3 regions of the Oerskovia sp. NPDC056781 genome follow, and region 3 is predicted to be linked to each of the others. Evidence: predicted binding sites of a transcription regulator. Region 3 holds the regulator's gene; each other region holds the start of a gene.
What was found. Region 3 encodes HrcA, which represses chaperone genes, less so after heat shock. Its sites were predicted from a motif close to TTNGCACTCGNNNNNNNCGAGTGCNAA; they were not measured.
Positions count from the first base shown of each region.

Region 1 (6,621 bases), on a different contig from region 3:
AGAAGTCCATGCCGCCCATGCCGCCGTCGCCACCGGGCATCGGCTGGTTCTTCTCCGGCTTGTCCGCGACGACCGCTTCGGTCGTGAGGAAGAGCGCTGCGATGGACGCAGCGTTCTGCAGCGCGGAGCGCGTGACCTTGACCGGGTCGTTGACGCCTGCGGCGAGCAGGTCCTCGTAGACGCCGGTCGCGGCGTTCAGGCCGTGGCCCGAGGGGAGGTTGCGGACCTTCTCGGCCACGACGCCACCCTCGAGACCGGCGTTGATCGCGATCTGCTTGAGCGGGGCGTCGATCGCGGCGCGCACGATCTGCGCACCCGTCGCCTCGTCGCCGACCAGGTCGGTGATGGCAGCGGTCTCGAACGCGACGGCGCCGGCCTGGATGAGGGCCACGCCACCACCGGCGACGATGCCCTCCTCGACGGCAGCCTTCGCGTTGCGGACGGCGTCCTCGATGCGGTGCTTGCGCTCCTTGAGCTCCACCTCGGTCGCGGCGCCGGCCTTGATGACAGCGACACCACCGGCGAGCTTGGCGAGGCGCTCCTGGAGCTTCTCGCGGTCGTAGTCGGAGTCCGACTTCTCGATCTCGGAACGGATCTGGTTCACGCGACCCGCGATGAGGTCGGCGTCGCCGGCACCCTCGACGATCGTGGTCTCGTCCTTGGTGACGACGACCTTGCGAGCCTGGCCGAGCAGGTCGAGGGTCGCGGTCTCCAGCTTGAGGCCGACCGTCTCGGAGATGACCTGGCCACCGGTGAGGATCGCGATGTCCTGCAGCATGGCCTTGCGGCGGTCGCCGAAGCCCGGAGCCTTGACGGCGACGGACTTGAACGTGCCACGGATCTTGTTCAGCACGAGGGTGGCCAGGGCCTCGCCCTCGACGTCCTCGGCGATGATGAGGAGGCTGCGGCCGGCCTTCATGACCTGGTCGAGCAGCGGCAGGAGGTCCTTGACGTTCGAGATCTTCGACTCGACGATCAGGACGTACGGGTCCTCGAGGACCGCTTCCTGACGCTCGGGGTCGGTCTCGAAGTAGCGGGCGAGGAAGCCCTTGTCGAAGCGCATGCCCTCGGTGAGCTCGAGCTCGAGGCCGAACGTGTTCGACTCCTCGACGGTGATGACGCCTTCCTTGCCCACCTTGTCGAGGGCCTCGGCGATGAGCTCGCCGATCGCGGGGTCACCGGCCGAGATCGCGGCCGTGGCGGCGATCTCTTCCTTGGTCTCGATCTCCTTGGCGGCGACGAGCAGCTGAGCCGTGACGGCCTCGACAGCCTTCTCGATGCCGCGCTTGAGGGCGATCGGGTTCGAGCCGGCCGCGACGTTGCGCAGGCCCTCGCGCACGAGCGCCTGGGCGAGCACGGTCGCGGTGGTGGTGCCGTCACCCGCGACGTCGTCGGTCTTCTTGGCGACCTCCTTGACGAGCTCCGCACCGATCTTCTCGTACGGGTCGTCGAGCTCGATCTCCTTGGCGATGCTCACACCATCGTTGGTGATGGTGGGCGCGCCCCACTTCTTGTCGAGGACGACGTTGCGGCCCTTGGGGCCGAGCGTGACCTTCACGGTGTCGGCGAGGACGTTGAGCCCGCGCTCCATCCCGCGACGAGCCTCCTCGTTGAAGGCGATGATCTTTGCCATGGGGATTGATCCTCCGCTGGTGGCGTGTGACGGTCGGTCGGCGCCCGCGACGGACGGCTCGCGCACGTCGGCGTTCATGTCACGCCGACTCGCGGGCCTCACCTGACGACCAGAGAAACCTGTCACTCTCATACCGAGAGTGCTAACGCCATTATTGGCACTCGGCAGGGGCGAGTGCAAGGCCAGCTGCTCCCTATCGCCCGCAGCGGAACAGCGAGCGTCCGGCTCGTCCTAGGATGCGCAGTGTGAGGTTCGCGACGACGCGGTGGCGACTGGCGGTGCTCGGAGCAGCGATCGCCCCTGTCGTGGTGCTCGTGACGGTGGGTGCCACCCCCGTCCCCCTGCCGACCGACGCGCACGTCGACCTCTACCAGGACGGCGTCGCGACGGCCGAGGACGACTCCCTGCTCCGCCTCCCGGACGGCATGGCGGCCACCTACCTCGATGGCAGCCGCGTCCTCGACCCCGCCGCGCTCGACCCGGCACAGGTCGCCGGCAGCCTCGATCCGGCCGACGGCGAGGTCGACCGCCTCACGGTGATCGCCGGTTCCCCCCTCACGGCGGACCGGCTCCTCGACGTGGAGGCCGCCGAGCGCGCAGCGGGCGCCTCCAGGGCCTGGCTCGCCGAGGGGGACCTCCCCGGCGAGGGCACCCGGTTCGCCGCTCTCGGGGAGGACGCGCTGCTCGACCTGCACGCCCTGACGCTCGTGAACGGCGCCTCGCTCGCCGCCCCCTCCCCGAGGTGGCGCTTCGTCTGGCCCCGGGACGCGTCCTTCACGGCGGCGGCCTACGCACGGACCGGTCACGTGGACGACGCTCTGCGAGTGCTGGACTTCCTCCGGTCGGTCCAGGAGACCGACGGATCGTTCCAGGCCCGCTACCTGCCGGACGCCTCGGGCGTGCCCGACGACCGGGGCGGCCAGTCCGACGGCAACGGGTGGGCCCTGTGGTCCGCCTGGACCGTGCTCGACGAGATCGAGGCCCCCCAGGACCGTGCGGCAGCGCGCGAGCGGCTCGCCCCGCTCGTCGACGCGTCGACGAGCTACGTCCTGGGCATCCTCGACGAGGACACCGCGCTGCCCCCGCCGTCGAGCGACTACTGGGAGGTCCACCCGACCGAGCTCACGCTCGGCACCGCGGCCCCCCTGCTCGCGGGCCTCGAGGCGGCCCGATCGATCTACGCCGACGGTGAGCAGTGGGCGTCCGCGGCCGACGCCGCCCGCGCCGCCGCGCGGCTGCGCACGGCCATCGAGGAGCGCTTCGGACCGCAGGGCTACCCGCGGCACGCGTCCGGCGGCCCCCAGGACGCGGCGACGACGTTCGCCCTGCCTCCCTTCCAACCCACAGCCCTCGAGGGGGCCGACGAGGCGTGGCGGTCGTCGGTCATGTCGATGCTCCGGCCCGCGGGCGGGGTGGCGCCCGGGGCGGGCTGGCGCACCGACGGCATCTCGTGGACGCCCCAGACCGCCCTCTTCGCGCTGGCCGGTGCTTCGACCGGCGAGGTCGAGGCCGCGGAGAGCTGGCTCGACTGGCTCGACACCCATCGGACCGCCTCGGGCGCGATCCCGGAGAAGGTCCTCGCGGACGGTTCCCCTGCGGCGGTCGCCCCGCTCACGTGGAGCTCGGCGCTCGTGGTGCTGACGCTCGTCGAGCTCGAGGACCAGCGCGCTGAGGACGCTGCGCTTTCCTGAGCCCTGCCCGGCTGCGTCGGGCCCGGAGCTCCCGGGTCCGTCCTCACGAGCGATCCGGCCCGCCCCATGGGCCCGGGCCGCTCCGTCCCGCTCCCGGCGTCAGGGCGCCAGTCGTGGCGGGTGCGGCACGTCGAACTCCCGGTGCAGCACGCGCCGTGCCGCGTACCAGCCCCCGAGCCCGTGGACCCCGGGTCCGGGAGGCGTGGAGGCCGAGCAGAGGTAGACGCCGTCGAGCCCGGTCGCGTACGGGTCGAGGCGCGCCGTCGGGCGGGCGATCACGCGCCACAGGCTGACCGTCCCCGCCGCGATGTCCCCACCCACGTAGTTGGCGTTGTGCTCGCTCATGCGCGCGGCCGGCACGCAACGCGAGGTCACGACGACGTCGCGGAAGCCGGGCGCGAAGCGCTCGATCTGTGCCGTGATCGCCTCGGTGACGTCGAGCGTGGAGCCGGCGGGGACGTGCGCGTACGCCCACAGGGGCCGCAGGTCCCCGACCCTGCGCGACGGGTCGACGACGGTGGGGTCGCTCACGAGAACCATCGGACGCTCGGCGTGCGTGCCGGCAGCGACCGCGGCCTCGGCTGCGGCCATCTCGGCGCGCGTACCACCCACGTGGACGGTCCCCGCTCGTCCGACGTCGGCGTGCTGCCACGGCACCGGCCCGCGCAGGACGAAGTCGACCTTGGCCGCCGCGTTGCCGTAGGGGAACGCGGTGAGCGCACGCGCGGCCCGGCCCGTCAGGCGGGACCCGAAGACCTCGACGACCGTGCGCGGGGTCGTGTCGAAGATGATCGCGCGCGCCGGAGGCAGGTCCGACTCCGAGCGGACCGGGTGGTCGGTCACGACCTGGCCACCGTGCGCCTCGAGATCCGCGACGAGAGCGGTCACGATCGCTCCCGACCCCCCACGGGGGATCGGCCAGCCGCCCTCGGTGTGCGCGAGGGAGGCGAGGAGCATCGCGACCCCGGCCGACGCGAGCGAGGGCATGGGGGCGATCCCGTGCGCGGCGACCCCCGTGAGGAGCGCCGGTGCGACGTCTCCCACGAAGCGCCGGTCCCACATGCTCGTACCCTGCTCGAGGACACCGAGGCCGAAACGGGCCGCGGTCGGGATCCCGCGCGGAAGGAGCCCCGCGGGGACGCTGCGCTTGTCACCGAGCGCCGTCGCGACCGCGTGCCCGGGCTGCCGGGACAGCGAGCCGAGGAGCGAGCGCCACGCGGCGCCGTCGGGCCCCAGACCGTCGACCGTCCGGTCGAGATCCCGGTAGGCGATCCCCGCGCGACCGCCTGGCAGGGGTTGCGCGTACGAGACCTCCGGCACGAGCAGCTCGACCCCGCGCGACGGCAGGTCGAACGCCTGGAAGAACGGCGACGCCCACGCCATGGGGTGCACGGCGGAGCAGATGTCGTGGAGCATGCCCTCGGCCAGCCCGAGGTCCAGCGTGCGAGAACCCCCGCCGACCGTGGGCTGCGCCTCCAGGACGCGCACGGACAGCCCGGCCCTGGCGCACGTCACCGCCGCTGCGAGCCCGTTGGGACCCGACCCGACGACGACGACGTCCACCTCGGTCAGGTGCCGGGCCGGGGTCACGGCGCTCAGAGCGCGCGCACCTGCTCGGCCTGGGGGCCCTTCTGACCCTGCCCCTGCTCGTACTCGACCTGCTGCCCCTCGTCGAGCGACCGGTAGCCGTCGCTTTGGATCGAGCTGTAGTGGACGAAGAGGTCCGGCCCGCCCGAGGCCGGGGTGATGAACCCGAAGCCCTTCTCGGCGTTGAACCACTTGACGGTGCCCTGTGCCATCGACGTCTCCTCGTGCGTACGAACCGGATGCGAGCATCGGAGCATCGGACGCCCCGTGGTGGGGTCGAGCCTAGTGGCAGAGGTCACACGAGGAAAGCAGTGGCCGGAAGCGGGGCCGGGCGATCAGGAAGCGGGTGCGAGGGCCGACTTCACGACGACGACCACGTCCCCCTCGCGCACCTGCGCCTGGGTCACCTGCTCGGCCGGGATGCCGAGGATCGCTGCGACGGCCGTCGCCGTCTCCTTGCGGTTCTCGGTGTACCAGACGGTGGTCGCCGTGAGCCCGGAGTCGCCGGGGTAGTCCTCGGCCTTGGTCTTGGTGAACCCCTTGGCGTCCAGCGCGTCCTTGCCGGTCCGTGCCTCACCGGCGGGCCCGCCGTCGTTCAGGACCCGGACGTACGCGCCCTTGTCCGCGGCTGCGAGCAGGGCCGTGAGGTCCGTGGCGGGGTCCGCGGGCGGTTCCTCCGTGGCCGCAGGCTCCTCAGCGGCAGGGGGCTCTTCCGCGGCGGGAGGCTCCTCCGCGGCCGGAGGCTCCTCAGCAGCCGCACCGTCGGCCGGCTGCTCCGCCGCGGGCTTGTCGGCCTCCGCAGGGGACTTCTGACCGAGACCGCCGGAGATCGCAGCGACCCCTCCGACCGCGAGACCCGCGAAGATCACCGCGACGAGGAGGAAGGGCCACGTCTTGCTCCAGCCGCTGCGCGGAGCGCGATAGACCCCCACGGGTGCGCCCTCGGGCGCGGGGACGTCGAACTCGTCAGGCGCGTAGGGGTAATCGCTCTTGCTCACGGCGACAGGTTAGCCCGACTTGGCCCAGCGACTAAATGTCGCCGAGGCGACGGGCCGACCGCGCCCGCTGCCGGGTGGACCGCATCCGACGCAGGCGCTTGACGAGCATGGGGTCGTGCGCGAGGGCCGCAGGCGAGTCGATCAGGGTGTTGAGCGCCTGGTAGTAGCGCGTCGCGGTCATGTCGAAGAGCTCACGGACCGCCTGCTCCTTGGCCCCGGCGTACTTCCACCACTGACGCTCGAAGGCCAGAATCTCCTGGTCACGGGCCGAGAGCTCCGATCCCTCGACAGGCGCGTCGTCCGTCCCGGTGGGCGCGACGAGGTGCTCGGTCGCGGCGAACGCTTCGCTCATGGGCAAGATCCTCACTCGTCGGGACGCGACCCGCTCCTGAGGGGCGGGCACCTGGACCGCACCAGCCTACGCGCGAACCACAACCATGTCATTCACCCGCTCGCGTACCCTCGCCGCGTGAACACCTTCGCGACGCCACCGACCTCGGGGTCCCTCGAGCAGGACCCGTCCGCCACCCCCGGCCCCACCGCCCCGGCCGCAGCGCCCGGCACGGCCGCCGCGCCCCACGGCACGTCCGAGGGCGCCCACCGTCCGCTCGCCGAGATCATGGCCCCGGACTGGGCCGAGGCGCTGGCCCCCGTCGAGCCCCAGCTCCGGGCCGTGGGCGACTTCCTGCGCGCCGAGGCCGCGGCCGGACGC
Region 1 covers NZ_JBHUAD010000203.1:74-6,694, forward strand. Annotated here, with positions in the region: gene groL (chaperonin GroEL) at 1-1,633, opposite strand, end outside; gene ACFRCR_RS14995 (glycoside hydrolase family 15) at 1,870-3,324, shown strand; gene ACFRCR_RS15000 (phytoene desaturase family protein) at 3,424-4,914, opposite strand; gene ACFRCR_RS15005 (cold-shock protein) at 4,920-5,123, opposite strand; gene ACFRCR_RS15010 (LytR C-terminal domain-containing protein) at 5,247-5,909, opposite strand; gene ACFRCR_RS15015 (DUF3263 domain-containing protein) at 5,941-6,261, opposite strand; gene ACFRCR_RS15020 (uracil-DNA glycosylase) at 6,379-6,621, shown strand, end outside.
Region 1: a site for HrcA is predicted at 1,753-1,779, ahead of ACFRCR_RS14995 (glycoside hydrolase family 15). Genes of this name have one in related genera too.

Region 2 (10,931 bases), on a different contig from region 3:
CTCACCTCTCCTCGCGCCGCTCCACCGGCACCTCCGACGCCCGGTCACGTGCCACCACCACCCGGTCCGCGAACTCCTCGACCGCCGTGACGACCGCGTCGAACCGCACCGAGTGGAACAGGTCGAACCCGTGCTGTGCCCCCGGCAGCTCGGCGTACACGACCGGGCTGGTCGAGATCTCGCGCAGGTCGGCGACGAACTGCCGAGCCCCATCGACCGGGACGAGGGTGTCCTGGTCCCCGTGCACGACGAGGAACGGGGGAGCGGAGGATCGCCGGTAGGCGCCCGGTGCCGACTCGACGCACTGGTCGCGGCCGCTGCCGTAGTACTCACCGAAGTAGCCGTAGAGGCACACGGCCCCGACGACGGACGTGTCGGCGTCCTCGAAGCCGGGCTGGAACCGCGGGTCGCCAGGCGTCAGCGCCGCGAGCGACGCCAGGTGCGCGCCCGCTGAGCTGCCCGCGACGAGGACGCGGTGCGGGTCGGCCCCGTACGAGGCGCCGTGCTCCCGGACCCAGGCCAGGACCCGCTTGGCGTCGACCAGGTGGCCGGGGAAGTTCGTCGTCGGGCGCAAGCCGTAGTTCGCGCTCACGCACACCCACCCGCGGCTCGCGAGCCGCGAGAGCATCGCGCGGGCCTCGAGCTCCTTGCGCCCGCTCACGTACCCGCCGCCGTGGAAGTACACGAGGGTCGGGCCGTCGGCCGGGCGCAACCGGGGGCGGTACACGTCGAGCCGGTGCTCGCGGCCGCGCGAGTCGCGGTTGCCCCCGCCGACCCCGCCGACCCCGCCGACCCCGCTGTCGTCGCCGTACGGCAGGTCGGCCAGGCGCTCGACGTCGCGTCGCCGCACCGCGAACGGGGCCAGGAGGATCCGCGCCCAGGGCAGTCCCCGGTTCGTGACGGTGCCCGGTCCTGCGCGCAGACCGTCGACCAGGGCGTGGTCGAGCGCGGGCGCTGCCCGTAGGCCGCGTCGGGCGACCAGGACGAGGCCGAGGGCGGTCAGCGCGGCCAGGACGAGAGCCACGCGTCCGCCGGTCGTCTCGACGTCTCCGTCGACGAGCGCGAGCGCCGTGACCGCGCCCAGCACGAGCAGCAGGGCGAACGGCTGCTCGTTGACGAGGACGCTCATCCGGAAGGAGAGACGGCCCAACCGCGGGGGCCGGCGGGCCGGGCTGAGCGAGGCCGACGTGCAGCACGCGACGAGCAGCACGGGGACCAGGTACCCGATCGGCATGGCGGCTCCTTCGCTGCCGGTGGGCGCGTCGCGCCCCTGGTCCCGGTCTACACCGGGGCGCGCGGAGGTGCGCGTCGGGCCGTCCGGTCACGGGATGATGCCGGTGGGGTCGCGCGGAAGGTGAGGGGAGCTGTGCGGCAGGGCGAATGTCCTTGGTCGCCACCGGCAAGGGGGTGCGTACAAAGGGCGCGCTGCCAGATGGTCCGCACGGGTCGAGGTAGTTGAAATTCGAACTGAATTCCCGGCGACGTGCCCGACCGGTACGGGGTTCGGGGCGACTGCACGGTGGGTCGTTTCGTCGGTACCCACTTGTGTGGGCGATTCCTCGAACATCTCCGGCAGGGTGGATGGGTGGTGGCCGTCGGGCCCATGCTCCCGCCGCCGGGCGGGCCCCCGGGGGACGGCGGAGTCTCGCCCGTCACGGCCGACAATTCGTCGCACCTTCTCGAAATCGCCCCCGGGGTGCGGGCGACATGAACCCATGAACGATCGGGACGGCTTTTCGAGGAAGATGCACCAGGCATTTCGTGCACGTCGTCACGAGACCTTTCCGGCGTCACGCCACAATGGCCCGTTCGCGCGAACCGCCCATCTGCTCCCGGCATTCGCCGACTCCTCGTCCATCTGCTGATCGCGTCCCGTCCGCGAGACGCCCCACCGGCGGGTCCAGCCTCGTGGCCCCCTCTAGGCTGGAAGGGCTTCCGGGGATGGCCGGGGGCCATCGCCGGAAGGGCATCACGCATGAGCGACGTTCTGCACGACGACCACAGGACCGACCCGTCGAGCATCAAGGGTTTCCGGCACAGCAGGCAGTGGGTGTTCGGCACCATGCTGGTCTCCGCGCTCATCAGCCTCACGGCCTCGTTCGTCCTGTCCTACGACGCGGTCCTGCTCGCGGCGAACCCCGCGGCCGAGCTCTCGTGCAACGTCAACGAGGTCCTGTCCTGCGGTGCCGTCGGGGTCGCGTGGCAGTCGTCGCTCTTCGGCTTCCCCAACGCCTTCCTGGGGCTGATCGCGGAACCCGTGGTCATCACGATCGCGGTCGCGAGCCTCGGTGGGGTGCGGTTCCCGCGCTGGTTCATGTTCTCCGCGCAGGTCGTCTACACGCTCGGCCTGATCTTCGCCTACTGGCTCTTCTACCAGTCGATGTTCGTGATCGGCGCGCTGTGCCCCTGGTGCCTGCTGGTCACGCTCTCGACGACGCTCGTCTTCATGACGCTGCTGCACTGGAACATCATCGAGGACAACCTCTACCTGCCGGCCCGGGCGCAGGAGCGGGCACTGTCGTTCGTCCGCTCGGACGCGGACGTGTTCCTGACGGCGACGTGGGTCGTCCTGATGAGCGCGGGCGTCCTGCTCAAGCACGGGTCCAAGCTCTTCGGCTGACCACGGGGCCCGGCCGGGCGGGGGTGTCCCTTCCCGCCCGACGGCGCCGCTCACCTCACGGCCACGCCTCGCCCGAGGCGTGGCCGTGCTGCGCTCGGGGAGACGGAGCGACGGAGCGACGGGGCGACGGGGCGAGAGCGTGGGTGCACCGCGCCGAGCGGACGTCCACGAACAATCCGACACATCGAACTGGACGCTCGTCCATCTCCGTGCGGACCAACTCGTGGACACATTTGACGAACGCGCGAAGACCTTGCACAATCATCTCTGACGGTGCGTATCGCCTGCCCCCTGCGCGGTGCGCACCGTCCTCAATCTCCTCGGCCTTCCCCGCGGCGCGACGGTGCGCTCCGGACGTCTCGGCGCCGAACCCCTCCCTCAGAAGTCGTCGGCGTGCAGCCGTCACCCTCCGTGACCCACCCGAAGTCGCCGCCCCCGGCGTGCCGGTGCCGGTTCCGGCCGACCGGGCGGTTAGCGTGCGAGAGTGAACGCAGCCGCCCGCAACCCATCAGCCCGCGAGACCGTGGCCGATCCCGCCCGGCCGCTCACCGACCAGGACGCGCACGACAGCGCCGTCCGAGGTGCGGCCTCGGCCGCCGAGGGATCCACGACGCTCGCAAGGCCGACCCTCGTCGAGCCGCCGACCACGGCCGAGCTCGTCGAGGACGCCGTCCGGTCCTGGCGCGCCTCGCTCGTCGAGCTCGCGGGCGGGTCGTCGCTCGCAGACATCGGCCTGCTGGGCGACGCGGTCGTCGACCTCACCGCGGCCCACCCCTCGGGAGTGGCGCAGCTCTTCGCCGGGCGCCCGACCCGACTGTCCAACCTGTTCCGCGAGGGGGCCTCCCTGCCCGCCGCGCGGCGCCGGGCACGCGCCGTGGTCGTCCGCTCGCAGGAGCACGCCCAGCGCTACGGGGTCGCGCCGACCTACCTCGCGATCGGTGTCACGACCTGGACCGAGGGCGAGCCCTCCCGCCTCCCGACCGACGACGTCGCCGCCCTCGCGCACGTCGCCGGGACCACGTACAGCCGGACCATCGACGGTGCCACGGGCCTGCCCGCGGGCCCCGCCGCGGGGGACCCCGGCGACCCGCCGCAGACCGCGACGACCCCGCCCACGGCGGGTGGCGCCGTCGGGCAGGGAGAAGGGCCCGCGCGCGACGGCGCCGAAGGCACGGACGCCGAGCCCGCCCTGCCGCGCACCGTGCGTGCCCCTGTTCTGCTGCGGCCCCTCACGCTCACCCCGCGCGGTGACAGCGAGACCGACTACGACCTCACGCTCGAGCCGACCGTCGAGATCAACCCCGTCCTCGCGCGCACTCTGCGCGCCCACGGCGGGTTGATCGACCCCGTGACGCTCGCGCGCAGCGCCTTCACCCCCGCGGGATTCGACCCCTCGGACGCCCTGGCCCGTATCACCGCCGTGGGCAAGGCGGTGCTGGGCGACTTCGAGCTCGCGCAGCGGGTCCTCGTCGGGACGTTCGTCCACCCCGGCCAGGTCCTCGTCGACGACCTCGACGAGCTCGCCTCGGGCCTCGAACGGCACGAGGTCGTCGCAGCCCTCGCCGGCTCCGAGGAGGCAGCGACCGCGCTCGCGCGCGAGCTCCCGGCCCCGCGCGTCGGAGACGCCGACCCGTCCCAGGAGCGGGGCGTGGGTGACCTCGACCCCGCGCAGCGCCACGTCATCGACGCGCTCGCGACCGGCAGCCACCTGTTCGTCGACGCGCCCCCGGGCGCCGACACCGCGGGGACCATCGCCGCCGTCGTCGCCGAGGCCGCGGCGAGCGGCCGCAGCATCCTCTACGTCCCCGGCCACCGACGCTCCGCGGAGACGCTCTCGACCCGCCTCGCCGCGCTCGGGCTCGACGGGCTGCTGCTCGACATCGCCCCCGAACCCACGTGGCGGACCACTGCCTCCCACCGTCTGCTCGGGGCCATGGCAGCCGAGGCGGAGACCGTCGACACCGACTCCGTCGCGCGGGTCCGCGACGGGCTCCTGGGTGCGCGCGCACAGCTCTCGGGCTACATCGAGTCCCTGCACCTGGTCCGCGAGCCCTGGGGCGTGTCCGCCTACGCGGCCCTGCAGGCCCTCGCGCGGCTCACCGCGCAGCGCCCGGCCCCCGGCACGACCGTCCGCCTGGGACCCGAGGTCACGATCCGCATCGGCGCCGAACGCCGGGCCGACCTCTCGGCCCGCCTCGTGCGCGCTGCCGAGGTCGGGGCCTTCACGCTCCGCTCGACGTCGACGCCCTGGTTCGGCGCGGACATCACGAGCGCCGAGAACGCGCAGGACGCCCTGGTCCGGGTCGAACGGCTCGCCGGGCACACGCTGCCGCAGCTCCGGGACCAGGTGGCCTCCGTCGCGACGACCACGGGCCTCACCCCCGCCACGACCGTCCGGCAGTGGGGCGACCAGCTCCGCATGCTCGGCGGCATGCGCGGCACCCTCGACGCGTTCCAGCCCATGATCTTCGAGCGCACCGCGACCGACCTCGTCGAGGCGACCGGCACGCGCGAGTGGCGGGCAGCGAACGGCATCGACATGGGCTGGGCCCACCGCCGTCGCCTGCGCCGGCAGGCCAAGGACATGCTCCGTCCCGGCGTCCGGGTCCCCGACCTGCACGCGGCCCTCATCGAGGTCCAGGCGCAGCGCGCCGTCTGGCAGGCGCAGTGCCCACGCGGCGGGTGGCCCACCCTCCCCGAGGGGCTCGCCGCGATCGAGGACACCTACGAGGCCGTCAGGATCGACCTCGAGTACCTCGACCCGGTCCTCGCCACGACCCCCGTGGGGTCGGATCTCCTCGACCTGCCGATCAGCGAGCTGGCGGCGCGACTCGCGGCCCTCGGTGAGGACCAGGAGGCGCTCGAGAACCTGCCTGCGCGGACGTCCGCACTGCGGACGCTGCGCGACGAGGGGCTCGGCGACCTGCTCGACGACCTCTCGGCTCGCCGTGTCGAGCCCGAGCTCGTGGGCCCCGAGCTCGACCTCGCCTGGTGGAGCTCGGTCTTCGAGCAGATCCTCGCGCAGGACCCGGCGCTCGCCGGGCAGGACGGGGCCGGGCTCGAAGCACTGGCCGGGCGGTTCCGCGACCTCGACCGCACGCACGTCGCAGCGCTGTCCGCGCCCGTGCGGCTCGCGGTGCGCGAGCACCTCGGCGCGGCGATGCGCGACCACCGCACCGAGGCCGAGGCGCTGTTCACCGAGCTCCTCGAGGGGCGGATGACGAGCCTGCGCGACGCCCACGAGCGCTACCCCGAGGTGCTGCGCCGCCTGCGGCCGTGCGTCGTCGCGTCCCCGACCCTCGTGCCGCACCTGTTCACCCCGACCCGCACCGTCGACCTCGTGATCCTCGACGCCGCGCAGCACATCCCGGTCGAGCTGGTCCTGTCCTCGATCGCGCGCGGGCGTCAGGTCGTCGTGTTCGGCGACCCGCGGGCCGCCTCGGGCTCGACCGTGGGCGAGCTCGCCGCGATCCTGCCGACGGTCGCCCTGTCCGCAGGCGGCACGCGTCGTGACCCGTACCTCACGGCCTTCCTCGCCGCTCACGGCTACGAGGGCGTCCTGCGACCCAGCCCGCTTCCCCGCGCGGAGCCGCTCGTCCACCTCGACCTGGTCGACGGTGCGGGTATGCCGGACCCGGCGTCGGGCGCGGTCGAGAGCACGCAGGCCGAGGTCGACCGCGTCGTGGAGATCGCGATCGAGCACGCCATGACACGACCCGAGGAGTCGCTCGCGATCGTCACCGTGAGCCCCGTGCACGCGGACCGGATCCGGGACGCGCTCCTCGGCGAGGTCCGGCAGAACCCGGCCCTGGCCGTCTTCTTCTCGGGCGCCCGGGCAGAGCCCGTGGTGGTCGCCGAGGTCTCGGGCGTCGCCGGACTCAGCCGGGACACGATCGTCCTGTCGATCGGCTACGGCCGGACCCCGCACGGGCGCGTGCTCCACCGCTTCGGCGTGCTCAACGCGCCGGGCGGCGACGCGATGCTCCTCGACACCCTGGGCTCGACGCGCCGGCGTCTGCACGTCGTCACGTGCTTCACGGCGTCCGACCTCGACCCGGAGCGTCTGCGCGGGCACGGGGCCAAGCTCCTCGCGGAGGTCCTCGACCTCGCCGAGCAGCGCAACGGTCGTGCCGACCAGGTCACCCTGGGCAACGGCGTGGACGTGGGCGGCAACCCCGACCGGCTCGTGATCGACCTCGCCGAGCGCCTGTGGCGTGCGGGGCTCGTGGTCGAGACGGACTACGGCGTGGTCGGTGGAGACCGGATCCCGCTGGTCGTCGGGCACCCCGACATCCCGGGCGAGCTCCTGGTCGCGGTCCTGACCGACGACGACGCCTACGTCGCCGAGCGCAGCGTACGCGTGCGTGACCGTCAGCTCGCCGAGCGCCTCGAGCGCACGGGCTGGGTCGTCGCGCAGGTGTGGTCCGCCGCGGCGTTCCTCGACCCCGCGAAGGAGGCCGAGCGCATCCGCCGGGTGGTCCAGGCCGTGCGCGACGCGCGGCTGCCCGAGCTCGGGGGGATCGCGCAGACGGGCGGCAGCGATCGCATCGTCGTCGTCCCCGTGGTCGCGGACGACGATTTCGGAACGGACTGACGGGTCGGCCGGGGAGACCGGGGCACGTCGGGGACGCTGAGACAATGGGATCGTGACCCCCGCCGACAGCGTTCCCTCCGACGACCCTGCGCAGGTCGGCCCGACCCCGCGTCCCGCGGCCGCCGGGTCGGTGCGTCGCCGGTCGCGCCGCGTCGTGCGACCGGGGACCGAGCAGGCGGGAGTCGCTGGCCTGGGGTCCGACGACGACGCCGCGGCCTGGGGCGACGTCCGTCCGGGGGCGTCGACCGACAGCCACGACGCCGAGCTGTTGCGCGACGTGCCGCCGCACTGGTCCTGAGGGACCGGCGGGGCCGGGGGTGTTCCACGCACGCGTCAACACTTGTCGGCGATCACCGGAACAACGCCCCGCCCCTGGGGGAGGACGGCGCTCCCCGGGCGCTGCGGTCAGCGTTCGCCCGGACCGCCGAAGTCCGCGGATCGAGCGTTCTGCGCGGCGAGCAGGTCGCGGATCTCCTGGAGGACCAGGACGTCCTCGGCCGGGGCCGCTGGGGCGGCCTCCTCGCCCTTCTTGCGCCGGGCCGCGAGGTGGTTCATCGGCATGACGATGACGAAGTAGAGCGCGGCAGCCACGCACAGGAACTTGAAGAGCGCGTCGAGGATGAGGCCGAAGCTGAACACCGCCCCGTTGATGGTGAAGTTCCCGACGCCGGTGAGGTCCGGCTCGCCGAAGATCGCTGCGACGAGAGGGCTGATCAGGCCGTTGACGATCGAGGTCACGACGAGCGTGAACGCACCACCGATCACGACACCGACCGCCAGGTCGATCGCGTTGCCGCGGAGCACGAAGTCCTTGAAGCCGTCGAACACGTTCTTCATACGAGGTTCCTTTCGAGAGGGTGGGGACGGGGCGCGCGCGGCGTTCGGCGGTGCCCGTCGCCCGAGCGAGGTCCGGACGCGATCCTTCCATGCTCAGGGCACCAGGACCACGGACAGGCCACCCCACTCGCCGACGCCGGCGAGCGCGGCGGCCTCCTCCGGGAGCACGGCGACGAGCGTGACGCCGCCGTCCTGGGTGCCGTCACCGAGCAGTCCGACGGACGAGGCCGACGCCGGGGCCCCTGCCACCACGAGGGCCCGCCGCGCGAGATGGCTGCCCGTGACGGCGTCGTCCGCGCTGCCCGTGGCCGCGAGCAGGTCGACGCGGTCGCCGGGGTGCAGGAGCGCGGCGACGTCGGGGTCGGAGAGGCGCACGGGCGCCACGACCGTCCCGGTGGGAGCCATGGCCGCGAGGTCGCCCGCGGCGACGAGCGAGGGCGAGAGGACCTGCCCCGCCGGCAGGGCGACGGCCGTGGTCCGCCCGACGGCGTCGCTCACCGTGGTCAGTGAGCTCGCCGGCGCGAGCGACGCGGCGACGGGGACGACCGTGACGTCCCCCTCTGCCAGCACGGTGCCGGCTCCGACCGCTCGGGCCGTCACGACCACGGGCCTCGTGTCCGGTGGTGGAGGGCTCAGGCGGTCGACCACGACGGAGGCGACCAGGCCGCAGCCCAGCGCGAGCAGCACGAGGCGTGAGCGCCACGCGAGGGCGCGCAGGCGCCGTCGGGCCGTGGACGCACGGCGACCCGGCGCGTGAGCAGCGGACGATGCGGGAGGAGCCATGCGCCGACGCTAGGCGGCTCGTACGGGCGGCCCGTGGCACGGCCCCCGACCTGTGCACAGGACGCCCCGGGCGCTACCTGTGCACGGCTCGCGGCAGGGTCAGTTCGCCGACGGCGTGGAGGAGCCCCCGGAGCCCGAGGAGCCCGAGGCACTCGACGACCCGCTGCTCGACGACCCGGACGACGAGCTGCTCGACGAGTCGGCGGACTTCGCGGGCGTCGCAGGCGTCGTCGAGCCCGTGCTCGAGGACTTCGAGGAGCGCGAGTCGGTGCGGTAGAAGCCCGAGCCCTTGAAGGTCACCCCGACCGAGGAGAAGACCTTGCGCAGCCGGCCACCGCACTCGGGGCACACGGTGAGCGCGTCGTCGGTGAACGCCTGGTGGATGTCGAAGGCGTGGCCGCAGGCAGTGCACGTGTACGCGTAGGTGGGCACGGTCTCTCCTCAAGAGGTCGCGGGGGAGTGCGGTCTTCACGGGCCGGGCGCGAGCCTGGTCCGTGGCGTCCGGCGTGCGCGTCGGGTCGACGGAAGGACACAGCCGGACTGGCACTCGTGGCTTCTGAGTGCTAATCATACGCCCGGCCTGCCCGGGGTAGTCTCGCACCGTGTCTGCTGATGTCCCCGCCGGAGTCCACGGCGACCCCCCGCCGCCCGTCCCTGCTGCCCGACGGGGAGGTTCGCGCGCCCGCCGGGGCGTGATCGCGATCGCCGCGCTCGTGGTCGTGCTGCTGGTCGCCGTGTCGGTGTTCGCCGTCGTCACCGTCCGCCGGCCGCTCCCGCAGACCGACGGGACCCTCACCCTGACGGGCCTCGACGCCGAGGTCAGCGTGCTGCGCGACGCGCAGGGCGTCCCGCAGATCTACGCCGACACGCCCGAGGACCTCTTCCGCGCCCAGGGGTACGTCCAGGCGCAGGACCGCTTCTTCGAGATGGACTACCGCCGGCACGTGACCGCGGGCCGTCTGGCCGAGCTGGTCGGCGACAGCCAGGTCGCGATCGACGCGGACAAGGTCACCCGCACCTTCGGCTGGCGCCTCGTCGCCGAGGAGGAGTGGAAGATCCTCGCCCCCGAGACGAAGGCCTACCTCCAGGCCTACGCGGACGGCGTCAACGCCTACGTCGAGGACCGCGACCCGAGCGAGATCGCGCTCGAGTACACCGTCCTCGGCACGAGCGTCTCGGTGCCGGACCCCGAGCCCTGGGACCCGATCGACTCGCTCGCGTGGCTCAAGGCCATGGCCTGGGACCTGCGCGGCAACTACGACGACGAGCTCGAGCGCGCGATCGCGTACGGAGGCTTCGCGGGCGCCCCGAACGGAGCCCAGGACCCCGCCAAGGTCGCCCAGGACGTCGCCCGCGTGGGCACCCTCTTCCCCCAGTACGCGGCCCAGGCGAACCTCCCGATCCTCGACCCGTCCGAGGTGCCGACCACGAGCGAACCCGTCCAGGTCGAGGGCGCGGAGCAGACCGCGTACGCGCCGACCCTCGCGGGCAGCGAGCTCCAGTCCGCCGTCGCGGCGGCCGATGCCGCGCTCGCCGCCGTGCCCGTGCTCGTCGGCCGTGGCGAGGGCACCGGCTCCAACTCGTGGGTCGTCTCGGGTGAGCACACGACGAGCGGCAAGCCCCTGCTGGCCAACGACCCGCACCTGTCCCTCCAGGCCCCCGGTGTGTGGGCCCAGGTCGGGCTCCACTGCAACGAGGTCAGCGCCGCCTGCGGGTTCGACGTCTCGGGGTTCTCGTTCGCGGGCTTCCCGGGGGTGATCATCGGTCACAACGCCGACGTGGCCTGGGGACTGACCAACATGGGTGCGGACGTCACCGACTTCTTCATCGAGCGCGTGCGTGACGACACGTACCTGCGGGGCGACGACTGGGAGTCGCTCGAGACCCGCACGGAGACCATCAAGGTCAACGGCGGCGAGGACGTCGAGCTGAAGATCGCCTCGACGGTCCACGGCCCGATCGTCTCGACCGTGCTCCCGATGGACAGGGTCGCGGAGTCCCCGACCGAGGGCACCCCGCTCGGGGACTACGAGGTCTCGCTCCGCTGGACCGCCCTCGACCCCGGGCACACCGCGGACGCGGTCTTCGCGTTCAACC
Region 2 covers NZ_JBHUAD010000033.1:1,237-12,167, reverse strand. Annotated here, with positions in the region: gene ACFRCR_RS05015 (alpha/beta hydrolase) at 2-1,234, opposite strand; gene ACFRCR_RS05010 (vitamin K epoxide reductase family protein) at 1,976-2,620, shown strand; gene ACFRCR_RS05005 (hypothetical protein) at 3,105-7,214, shown strand; gene ACFRCR_RS05000 (hypothetical protein) at 7,267-7,512, shown strand; gene mscL (large conductance mechanosensitive channel protein MscL) at 7,620-8,051, opposite strand; gene ACFRCR_RS04990 (SAF domain-containing protein) at 8,145-8,834, opposite strand; gene ACFRCR_RS04985 (FmdB family zinc ribbon protein) at 8,934-9,266, opposite strand; gene ACFRCR_RS04980 (penicillin acylase family protein) at 9,437-10,931, shown strand, end outside.
Region 2: a site for HrcA is predicted at 9,375-9,401, ahead of ACFRCR_RS04985 (FmdB family zinc ribbon protein). Genes of this name have one in related genera too.

Region 3 (10,931 bases):
GCCGTCGACGACGTCGGCCGCCTCCCCGACCCCGCGCCGCTGGACGACGCCCGCATGGCGCCCCTCGGCGCCGTCGAGCACGTAGAGCGAACCCGCCGGGAAGGCGGCGAGGCCACCCGCCGCCCCGCTCTCCGACGGGCTGCTCGCCTCCGCGAGAAAGACCGGCGCGCTCATGTCAGCGCCCCGAGAGCTTGTCGCGCAGGCGGGAGAACACGCCCGGGTGCGCGGCGGACAGGCGCGGGTCCGGGCGCTCCTCGCCGCGGGCCTTCGCGAGCGAGCGCAGCAGCTCCTCCTGCTCCTCGTCGAGGCCCGTGGGGACCTGGACCTCGACGTGCACGTTGAGGTCACCGCGACCACCGGTGTGCAGGTGGCCGACGCCGAGGTTCTTGAGCGTGACGATCTGACCGGGCTGGGTCCCGGGGCGCAGGTCGATCTCCTGCGGGCCGTCGAGGGTCTCGAGCTCCAGGACCGTCCCGAGGGCCGCAGCCGTCATGGGCACCTGGAGCGTGCAGTGCAGGTCGTCGCCACGACGCACGAAGACCTCGTGGTTGCGCTCGCGGATCTCGACGTAGAGGTCGCCCGCGGGGCCGCCGGCCGGGCCGACCTCGCCCTGCGACGTGAGCTTGATGCGGGTGCCCGTGTCGACGCCCGCGGGGACGTTCACCGTCAGGGTGCGACGGCTGCGCACGCGACCCTCGCCCGCGCACTCGGCGCACGGCTCGGGGATCACGGTGCCGAAGCCCTGGCACGCGGCACAGGGGGCGGTCGTCATGACCTGGCCGAGGAACGAACGGGCCACGCGCTGGACCGTGCCGCGGCCGTTGCACACGTCGCACGTGCGGGGCGACGTGCCGGGGCGACAGCACGAGCCCGAACAGGTTCCGCAGATCACCGCGGTGTCGACCTGGAGCTCGCGGCGCGCCCCGAAGGTCGCCTCCGAGAGGTCGATGTCGAGACGCACCAGGGCGTCCTGGCCGCGGCGTGCGCGCGGGATGGGGCCCGACTGCGCCTGGCCGCCCCCGAAGAACGTCTCGAAGATGTCCTGGAAGCCGAACCCTCCGCCCATGCCCCCACCGGCGGCCGACGGGTCCGAGCCGAGGTCGTACTGCTGGCGCTTGTCCGGGCTGGACAGCACCTCGTAGGCGCGGGACACGTCCTTGAACTTGTCCTCGGCGGCCTCGCCCGCGACGTCAGGGTGCAGCTCACGGGCCAGCTTGCGGTAGGCCTTCTTGATCTGGTCCTGGCTCGCGTCCCGGGGCACGCCCAGGATCTCGTAGTAGTCGCTCACAGGTCACTCTCTACTAGCGCACGCCGATCCAGGATCGGCGACTTCCGACAACACCGTGCGGTGACGACCAGGGTCGAAGGACCCGGCGCGGCGCCCGCCGGCGCAAGAACCGAACTCATGCGGTCAGGACGCGCGACAGGTACCGCGCGACCGCGCGGACCGAGGCGATCGTCCCGGGATAGTCCATGCGGGTCGGTCCGATCGAGCCGATCAGCGCGACCGAGTCCCCCTCGTTACCGTATCCGCTCGTCACGACCGAGGTTTCCGCGAGCCCCTCGAGCTGCGTCTCGTGACCGATGCGCACGCTCACCCCGGACTCCGCGGCCATCTCGGTCAACAACCCGAGCAGCACGACTTGTTCCTCGAGCGCCTCGAGGACCGGTCGCAGCGCGTGCTCGAACCTCATGCCGACCCGGGCCAGGTTGGCGGTGCCGGCGAGCACGATGCGCTCCTCCGACTCCTCGGACAGCGTCTCCTCGACGAGCAGCGCGAGCGAGCGAGCGAGGTCCTGGTGCTCGGGGCGGAACTCCTCGGCGACGTCGGCGAAGCCCTTGCCGAGCTCCGCCAGACGCTTGCCCGCCGCCACGGCGTTGAGCCGCGAGCGCAGCTCGGCGAGCGTGGCCTCGTCCGGCGCCTGGGTGACCTCGAGGGTGCGCTGCTCGACGCGGCCCGTGTCCGTGATGATGACCACGAGCAGCCGCCGGTCGCCGACCGGCACGAGCTCGAGGTGCCGCAGGCCCGACCGGCGCAGCGACGGGTACTGCACCACGGCGACCTGGCCCGTGAGCTGGGCGAGCAGACGCCCCGCGCGGGCCACGACGTCGTCGAGGTCGACGGCCTCCGACAGGAACGTCTCGATCGCCCGCCGCTCGGGCGAGGACAGGGGCTTGACCGTCGAGAGCCTGTCCACGAACAGGCGGTAGCCCTTGTCCGTGGGGATACGCCCGGCCGAGGTGTGGGGCTGGGCGATGTACCCGTCCTCCTCGAGGGCGGCCATGTCGTTGCGGATCGTCGCGGGGGACACCCCCAGGCGGTGCCGCTCGGCCAGGACCCGGGATCCCACCGGCTCCCTCGTCAGGACGTAGTCCTCGACGATCGCACGCAGCACGTCGAGCCGTCGTTCCTCGCTCATGGCCACCTCCCGATCGTCGCGCGTTCTCGCACTCTCCACCGTCGAGTGCTAATTCTACGCGGTCGCGAGAGGCGTGGGGCGCGACGTGCACATGCTCCTCACGGGGTCTTCCCGACCGTGGCCCGGCTGGGGCCGCAGCCGACGGAGCGGCCCGCGCTCCGCCGTCGGGCCCGAGGCTCTCCCCGGGCCTGGGCGTGCCGCCCACGCGGCACGGCGCCCGGCGGCGGCGCTCACGTGGCGGACGTCACCGTGCGGGCGTGGCGTGCGCGTGCCGCGACCGCAGGTCCACGACCGCGACCACGAGCGAGACCGCGACCAGGGCGACCGTGATGAGCATCGCGGTGCTCGCCGCGACGGCTCCCGTCGATCCGCCCGCCTTGAGCGAGTAGTACGTCGAGAGGACCACGGCGATGCCCATGGCAGATCCCACGCGCTGCCCGAGCTGGAGCATGCTGCCTGCGACGCCCGCGAGCTCGACGGGGACGCGGGCCAGGGTCAGGGTCTGGTTCGGGGAGATGACGGTCCCGCTGCCGATCCCCGTGATCATCATGGTCAGGGCGATGCCCCAGCCCGCGGCCGACGAGTCGTCCCCCGTGGCACGGATCGCGAGGATCACGCCCCCGAGCCCGACGAGCACCACCACGAGGCCCGCGACCACGAGCGGTCTGCCCCAGCGCGCGACCCCGCGACCCGCGAGCCACGACGCCACGCCCGACGCGATCGCGAACGGCATCCCGATGAGCCCCGCGTGCAGCGGCGTGAAGTGCAGGTCGTTCTGCAGGTACAGCGTCGCGACGAGGAAGATGCCCGTGAACCCCGCGAAGTACGTGATGCCGAGCAGCGTGCCGTTGCGGAACGACGTCAGCGACAGGACCCGCGGGTCCAGGACCGGGGCGCCCGTGGTGCGCTGGTATCGCCGCTCCCAGAACACTGCGGCGACGACCGCGACCGCCCCGAGCGCGAGCCACCACCAGCGGCCGGGGTCGTCGTCCTGGCCCGACGTCGTGACGAACGGCAGCATGACCGCGACCGTCGCGACCGCGACGAGGACGAGGCCCACGGGATCGAGCCTGCGCGGACCGGGCCTGCGCGCCGTCACGGGCAGGAACCTGATGGCCAGGGGCAGCACGACCGCGATGATCGGGACGTTGATCCCGAAGATCCACCGCCACCCGTTCTCCTCGCCCGCGACCTGGAGGATCAGTCCGCCCAGGAGCGGACCCAGCGCCGTCGAGACGCCGATCGTCGCGCCGAACATGCCGAACGCCTTGCCGCGCTCGTACCCCGAGAACATCTGCTGGATGAGCCCGATGACCTGAGGGTTGAGCATGCCCGCGCTCACGCCCTGCAGGAGCCGGGCGATCGCGAGCCACTCGTCGTTCGGCGCCAGGCCCGCCGCGAGGCTCGTGAGCGCGAAGCCGACGAGGCCGACGACGAACAGCGTGCGACGCCCGCCCGCGTCGCCCAGGCGGCCGGCCGGGACGAGCGCGAGCCCGAACGCGAGGGTGTAGCCCGCGACGATGAGCTGCAGCTCGGTCGGGCCCGCGTCGAGCGCCCTCTCGATCGACGGGAGCGCGACGTTGACGATCGACACGTCGAGCATCGTGACGAACCCGACCGCGAGGCACAGCCCCAGGACGCGCCACCGCTGGGCGTCGGGCGCGGCGGGACCGTTCGAAGTGCTCACCGGCCAGTCGTACCACGGCGCGTGGGCCCGCACCCGGCGAGCAGCCCCGCTCCGTCGAGGTCGGAGACGACCTCGCGCGTCGCCGCGCGCCCCTTCCGGGAGTGGGGGCCACGAGCGCCTAGGGTGACGTCGGTGAGCTTCGATCGCTACGGTTCCGACGTCCTGTCCAGCGCGACCCCCGCCCCGGTCCCCCACCGCCGGCGCCCGGTCTCCCGCCCGCAGCCCGCCGAGCGCGGCCTCGTCGTCGAGGACGTCGAGACCGGCTGGGTCGGCGCCGTGGTGCGGGTCGAGAAGTCCGGCGGCATGCACGTCGTCGTCCTCGAGGACCGTGCCCGCCGCACGCGCACCTTCCCCCTCGGCCCGGGCTTCTGGGTCGACGGCGAGCCCGTCGAGCTGACCGCCCCGGTGACCTCGACGGCGCCCGTCGCCCCGACGCGCACCGCGTCGGGTTCACGGGCGGTCGCGAACGTCCGGGCGCGCGTCGCACGCGGCAGCCGCATCTGGGTCGAGGGCAAGCACGACGCCGAGCTCGTCGAGAAGGTGTGGGGCGACGACCTGCGCATCGAGGGGGTCGTGGTCGAGCTGCTCGACGGCGTCGACAACCTCAGCGAAGCCCTCAAGGACTTCGGCCCGACGGCGGAGCGCAAGGTGGGCGTCCTGGTCGACCACCTGGTCCCCGGCAGCAAGGAGACGCGCCTGGTCGCGGAGGCCCTGCGAGGCGTGCGTCCCGGCACGGTCATGGTGCTGGGCCACCCCTACGTCGACGTGTGGCAGGCCGTGCGGCCCGAGCGCGTCGGCCTCGACGCGTGGCCCGTGATCGAGCGCGGCACCGAGTGGAAGCGCGGCATCCTGCGCGAGCTCGGGTGGCCGGCGGCCGAGCAGGCCGACGTGGCCCGGGGCTGGCAGCGGATCCTCGGGACCGTGCGCACCTACGCCGACCTCGAACCGTCGCTGCTCGGCCGCGTCGAGGAGCTCATCGACTTCGTGACGGCCGACTGAGGTCCGGCGCCCGCGGTGACGCGGCCAGAGGGGGTGTCCCAGGCCTGCCTGGGACACCCCCTCTCGACGTGCGTCGGCCTGCGCTACTTCACGATCTTCACGTCGATCGGGTAGCTGGTCGGACGGCCGTTGCTGACGGCCTGGAACGCGATGATGCCGAGCACGAGCGACGCCACCCAGACGCCGAGGACGACCAGACCGGACAGGAAGCCCGGGAGCACCCAGTTCGCGGCGAGCAGGACGAGGGCCACGGGGATCTGGAAGTTGAGCGCCTTCTTGGCCTCGGCGTCGACGACGTGGCTGCGCTCGCGGAAGACGAGCCAGATCACGAGCGGTGCGAGGAACCCGAGGATCCCACCCAGGAGGTGGGACAGGCTCGCCCAGGTCTTGGTGTCGGCGGGTGACAGCGGGGCGGCCGGGCCGCCCTGGTAGCCCGGCGGCGGGTACTGGCCCTGGGGCGGGTACTGACCCTGTTGGCCCGCGGGAGGGCCGTAGGGGGGCTGCTGACCGGGCCACCCCTGCTGGCCGGGCTGGCCCGGCTGCCCGTGCTGGGCTCCGGGCGTGCCGTGCTGGTCCGTCGGGGGCACGTACTGCCCGTAGTCAGGGACCTGGTCGGAAGGGTTCTGGCTGCTCATCGGGGCCTCTCTACGGACGGACCGGACCGTTCGGGACGGACCGGGCGCCTCACGCTAGCCGGTCCGGCACACCTGCGGCCACCGTGCCCGTCCCCTGAGCGGGCGATTCACCTTGCCGGCACCCGGCACACACCCCGCAGGGCCCGTGGGCGGACGACGACGGGCCGTCCCGCACACCCGAGGTGGAGGTGCGGCACGGCCCGGCGTCGGGACCTGTCCGGAGGTCAGACGGGCTGCTCGTCCACCAGACGGCGGTAGGCGTACGCGACCGCGATGTAGGACAGCGGGATCGTGACCAGCAGGCCGACGAAGCAGACCAGGAAACCCAGGATGTTGATCCCGAAGAGCGCCAGGAGCAGCAGGAAGACGGACCCGAAGTTCTTCGCGACGAGCGACCAGCTGGACTTGATCGCGGTGATCGCGTCCTGCTCCTTGTCGAGGGTGAAGTAGTAGACGAACGCCGAGAAGATCGCGACCGCGATGCCGGGCAGGATGCACAGGATCGTGCCGATGATCGTCATGACCGCCACGAGGAAGGCGGCCAGCAGGACGTTGCCCACGTTGGCGATCCGGAAGAACGCCGCGACGTCGGGCTTGCGCCCCTGCGTCTCGTCGAGAGCCCCCCGGGAGTAGAAGGCGGCGATGAGGTAGCTGATGATCACACCGACGATCGTCAGCAGGACGCTGACGAAGCTCAGCCCCAGCGCCTCGGCCATGTTGGTGTCCGAGAACCCGTCGGTGCGGTAGTCCGTGAAGTTGTCGAAGCCGCCGGAGATCCAGCTGAAGATCGCGTTGATCACCAGGAAGATCAGCGCCGCGAGGATCCACGGTCCCGGGTTGGCCCAGAACTTCTTCCACCCGAAGCCGATCGCGTCACCCACCGAGAACGCCGCGGCCCCCGCATACGCAGGCTGGCCGGGAGGCGGGTACGCGCCGGCCGGCGGTGGGTAGGCCCCTGCCGGCGGCGGGTACGGAGGCTGCTGCCCACCGGCGGGAGTGCCGTAGGGCTGCGCGGGGGGCGGGGTCGGGGCGCCGTACGGCGGGGCGACCGGAGGCCCGGGCTGCGCGGACGGCGCCGGCTGCGCGGGCGGCGCCGGCTGCACGGGCGGCGCCGGCTGCGCCGGGGGCTGCGTGGGCGGCGTCGCCGGCGGCTGGGCCGGGGGCTGGCTGGGGGGTACGGGCTCGGAGGGCGGTTGCGCGGCGGCCCCGGGGTCCGGTGTGCTCGCGTAGGGGTTCTGCGGGGTCGGCTCGTTCTCTTCCGGCGGCGGCCCGCCTGCGGTGTTGTCGCTCATCGTGATCCCTCGGGTCGGCGGGGTGCGGCAAGCCACACTGTGAACGGACTGTGACGATCGAACATTTCACAGATCACCCTCCACGATGGGGCGTTCGGGCCATTCCCGCCACAGGAAGCGTGGGACGCCCGAACCTCCTCGGGCGACGCCGGTGAGTCGTCAGGGTCCGCGGAGCGCGACCGCCTGCGCGAGGCCGCCCGAGACGACCCCCGCGTAGAGCGACGTCCCCTCGGAGGTCGGGTGCACGCCGTCGGGTCCGAGCAGCGCGGGCTGGGACGAGATCGCGCCGCTCCAGTCCGCGACCACGACGTTCCCGTGGCGCTGGGCCGCGCCGACCAGCTCGGCGTTCGTGACCGGCACCCACGACCGGTCGGCGTACCCCGTGACGAGCACGACCGTGTGGTCGGGACCGATCGCGGCGAGGACCTTGTCCATCATCGCGGCGTCGACCGTGCTGTTCGTCCCGAGAGAGAGCACGACGTAGGGCCGGAGGTTCCCGGCCGCGCGGACGGCGTCGACGAGGCCGACGGCGTCCTTCATCTGCCGGGCCACGGCACCGTCGATCAGCACGCCGGGAAGGGCCGCGGTCAGCGCGGGCGCGCTCGCCAACGTCACCGAGTCCCCGATGATCGTGACCTGGTCGCCGGGTGGAGGCGTCGGGGCCACGGCCGGGGTCTCCGGCGCGGGCTCCGCGGGCACGGGCGCCGCGTCGGGGGCCGGTGCCGCAGGCGCCTCACCGCCCGGCTGCTGGGTCAGCGCGGCGACCTCCGCGCCCGCGCGGATCTGCGCCTCGACCGAGGAGATCGCCGGGGCGCGCACGAAGCCCGTGACCGCGAGCCCGACGACCACCACGACCCCGCCGACCGTGAGCCACCCGCGGACCGGCAACGGGTTGCGGCCCGACGCGCCCCGGCGGAGCCACGCCACGACGGTCCGCACGTACCCCGCGAGGCCTCGTCCCATGACGGGACGCTCGACGTACCGGTAGGACAGCGCCGCGGCACCGAACGTCACGACGGTCGCGGCGAGCGCGACCCACGGGCCGGGGCTCGCGTACAGCCCGCCGCCTCCGGCGAGCGCTGCGGCCAGGACGAAGACGGGCCAGTGCCACAGGTACAGGCCGTACGAGCGCGCGCCCACCCAGCCCACCGGCCCCCGGTCCAACTGCTTGCCGAGGCCCGGTGCGTGCAGCACGAGGTTGACGACCCCGGCCGTCGCGAGCGACACGACGAACAGTCCACCCCGGTAGGTGATGCCGTCGTCCCACGGCATCCAGAGCATCGCGACGACCAGGACGGCCGCGCCCGCTGTCCCCGCGCCCACGACGAACAGGGTTCCCCTGCGGGTCGTGGTACGCGGCGCCTCGCGGACGAGCGTCGGACGCCCCGTGCGCAGGTGCCAGAACGAGAGGAACGCACCGATCATGAGCCCGAACAGGTGGGTGTCGGTGCCGAAGTAGACCCGGGTCGGGTCCGTGCCGGGCGAGTACAGGACCGCCATCGCGACGGCGGACCCGACGGCGAGCACCCCCGCCAGGACCAGAGCCCGACGCCGGGTGATCCGCAGTGCGAGCACCGCCAGGACCACGAGCGGCCACACCAGGTAGAACTGCTCCTCGACGGCGAGCGACCACAGGTTCGCGAAGATCTGGGGCGCCAGTCCCCCGGAGTACGTGCTGCCCTGGGCGATGTAGACCCAGTTGCTCGTGAACGTGGCGGCCCCTACCACCTGGGCCCCGATCCCCACGAGGAGATCGCCCCCGACGAGCCCCGCGGCGGCCGTGCACACGAGCACGACCAGCCCCAGCGCCGGAAGGAGCCTGCGGGCTCTCCGGACCCAGAACCGGGACAGGGACACGGCCCGCCGCGCCCGGAACTCGCGGACCAGGAGCGTCGTGATGAGGAACCCGGAGAGCACGAAGAAGATGTCGACGCCCACGTACCCGCCGGGGAGGACCTGCGGGGCGAAGTGGAAGACCATGACCGAGAGCACGGCCAGCGCGCGCAGCCCGTCGAGCCCGGCGATCCGCCGGTACCGGACCGTCGGTCGCACCGGTCGTGACGGACGGTACCCACCGGGAGCCGGTGGGCTCTGCGGCGGGGGCCCGACGAGGGACCTGTCAGGCGACTCGAGGTCGAGGTCAGCAGGTCGCAGTCGCTGCCACACGTCGACGCGGTCGGTCGAGGTCCTGGCTGCTCCGGCCTGCGCCCGAGCCGACTGTCCTACCGTCGTCACCCGTCAGTCAGCTCCCGTACCACCGTGTCCGCCAGCAGCCGTCCCCGCAGGGTCAGCACCCCGCGGCCTCGGATCGCCGCTCTTCCGTCGAGGAGGCCCGCCGCGACCATGCCGGCCACGTTGCGCCGACCCACCTCGGTAAGGACGCTCAGGTCCAGTCCTTCACGCAGTCGCACACCGAGCATGACGCGCTCGAGGTGAGCCTCCGAGACGGTCAGGAGCTCACGTCCGGCCGCCGGGCTGCCGCCCGCCTCGAGCATCGCCGCGTAGCGTCGCGGGTGCTTCACGTTCCACCATCGCACGCCCTCACGGCCGCCCGGTGCAGGCGCGGCCGCGTCGTCGGCCGTGTCGGAGACGCGGTCGGAGATGTCCGCGGAGTCCTCCGGATCGTCGGTACGGTTCGAGGCCCCTCCGATGTACGAGTGCGCCCCGGGGCCGATCCCCCACCAGTCCTCGCCCCGCCAGTACGCCAGGTTGTGACGGCACACGAACGCCGGGTCCGCCACCGCCTCACCCGGCACGGAGCCGTCGCCGGTCCCTGCCCGCCGGGCCCAGTTGCTCACCTCGTACCACTCCAGCCCGGCCGCGGTGAGCAGCTCGTCCGCGAGCTCGTACTTCTCGGCCTGGTCGTCCTCGCTCGGCAGGGAGACGTCCCCACGGCGCACCTGAGCGGCCATCTTGGTCCCCTGCTCCACGACGAGCGCGTACGCCGAGACATGGTCGACGCCCGTCGCGAGCGCGGCCTCGAGGCTCGTCCGCCAGTCGTCCAGGCTCTCGCCAGGCGTCCCGTAGATCAGGTCGAGCGACACCGCGAGCCCCGCGTCGCGCGCCCAGCGCACCACGTCGGGGATGCGGCGCGGGTCGTGCGTGCGCTCGAGCGTCGCGAGCACGCGCGGCACGGCCGACTGCATGCCGAACGACACCCGCGTGAAGCCCGCCGCCGCGAGCTCGGCGAGCGACTCCGGGGTCACCGAGTCGGGGTTCGCCTCGGTCGTGACCTCCGCACCCGGGGCGAGGCCCCACGCGTCGCGCACGCCCGCGAGCATGCGCCCCAGGTCGCCGGCCGGCAGCAACGTCGGGGTGCCGCCACCCACGAACACGGTCGAGACCGGGCGCGAGGCCAACCCGGCACGCTCCATGACCCGCGCCGCGAGGTCGATCTCCCGCAGCGCCGTGTCCGCGTACGACGCCTGGCTCGCGCCCCCGCCCAGCTCGGACGCCGTGTACGTGTTGAAGTCGCAGTAGCCGCACCGCACGGTGCAGAACGGCACGTGCAGGTACACGCCGAAGTCACGACCCGCGTGGTCGTCCGACCCCGCCCCACCGGGACCCGCACCCACCCACGCGGGGAGAGCGCCGTCGTCGGGCACGGGGATGCCGTCCGGGAGAGCCGGGCTCATCCCCGCACCCCGGACGCCGCGGAGCGCGCGGCCCCCAGCACGTCGAGGGCCACGCGCTCACGAGAAGAGCAGCACATCACTTCTTGGACTTGTCCTTCGCGTCCTTGCCGCCGCTGCTGCCCGCACCGTCGGAGGACAGCGCCGCGATGAAGGCGTCCTTGGGGACCTCGACCGTACCGATCGTCTTCATGCGCTTCTTGCCCTCCTTCTGCTTCTCGAGCAGCTTGCGCTTTCGGCTGATGTCACCGCCGTAGCACTTGGCG
Region 3 covers NZ_JBHUAD010000002.1:32,352-43,282, reverse strand. Annotated here, with positions in the region: gene ACFRCR_RS00535 (16S rRNA (uracil(1498)-N(3))-methyltransferase) at 1-174, opposite strand, end outside; gene dnaJ (molecular chaperone DnaJ) at 176-1,288, opposite strand; gene hrcA (heat-inducible transcriptional repressor HrcA) at 1,404-2,420, opposite strand; gene ACFRCR_RS00520 (MFS transporter) at 2,665-4,107, opposite strand; gene ACFRCR_RS00515 (DUF3097 domain-containing protein) at 4,240-5,106, shown strand; gene ACFRCR_RS00510 (DUF4870 domain-containing protein) at 5,190-5,741, opposite strand; gene ACFRCR_RS00505 (hypothetical protein) at 5,966-7,033, opposite strand; gene ACFRCR_RS00500 (acyltransferase family protein) at 7,193-9,085, opposite strand; gene hemW (radical SAM family heme chaperone HemW) at 9,265-10,668, opposite strand; gene lepA (translation elongation factor 4) at 10,745-10,931, opposite strand, start outside.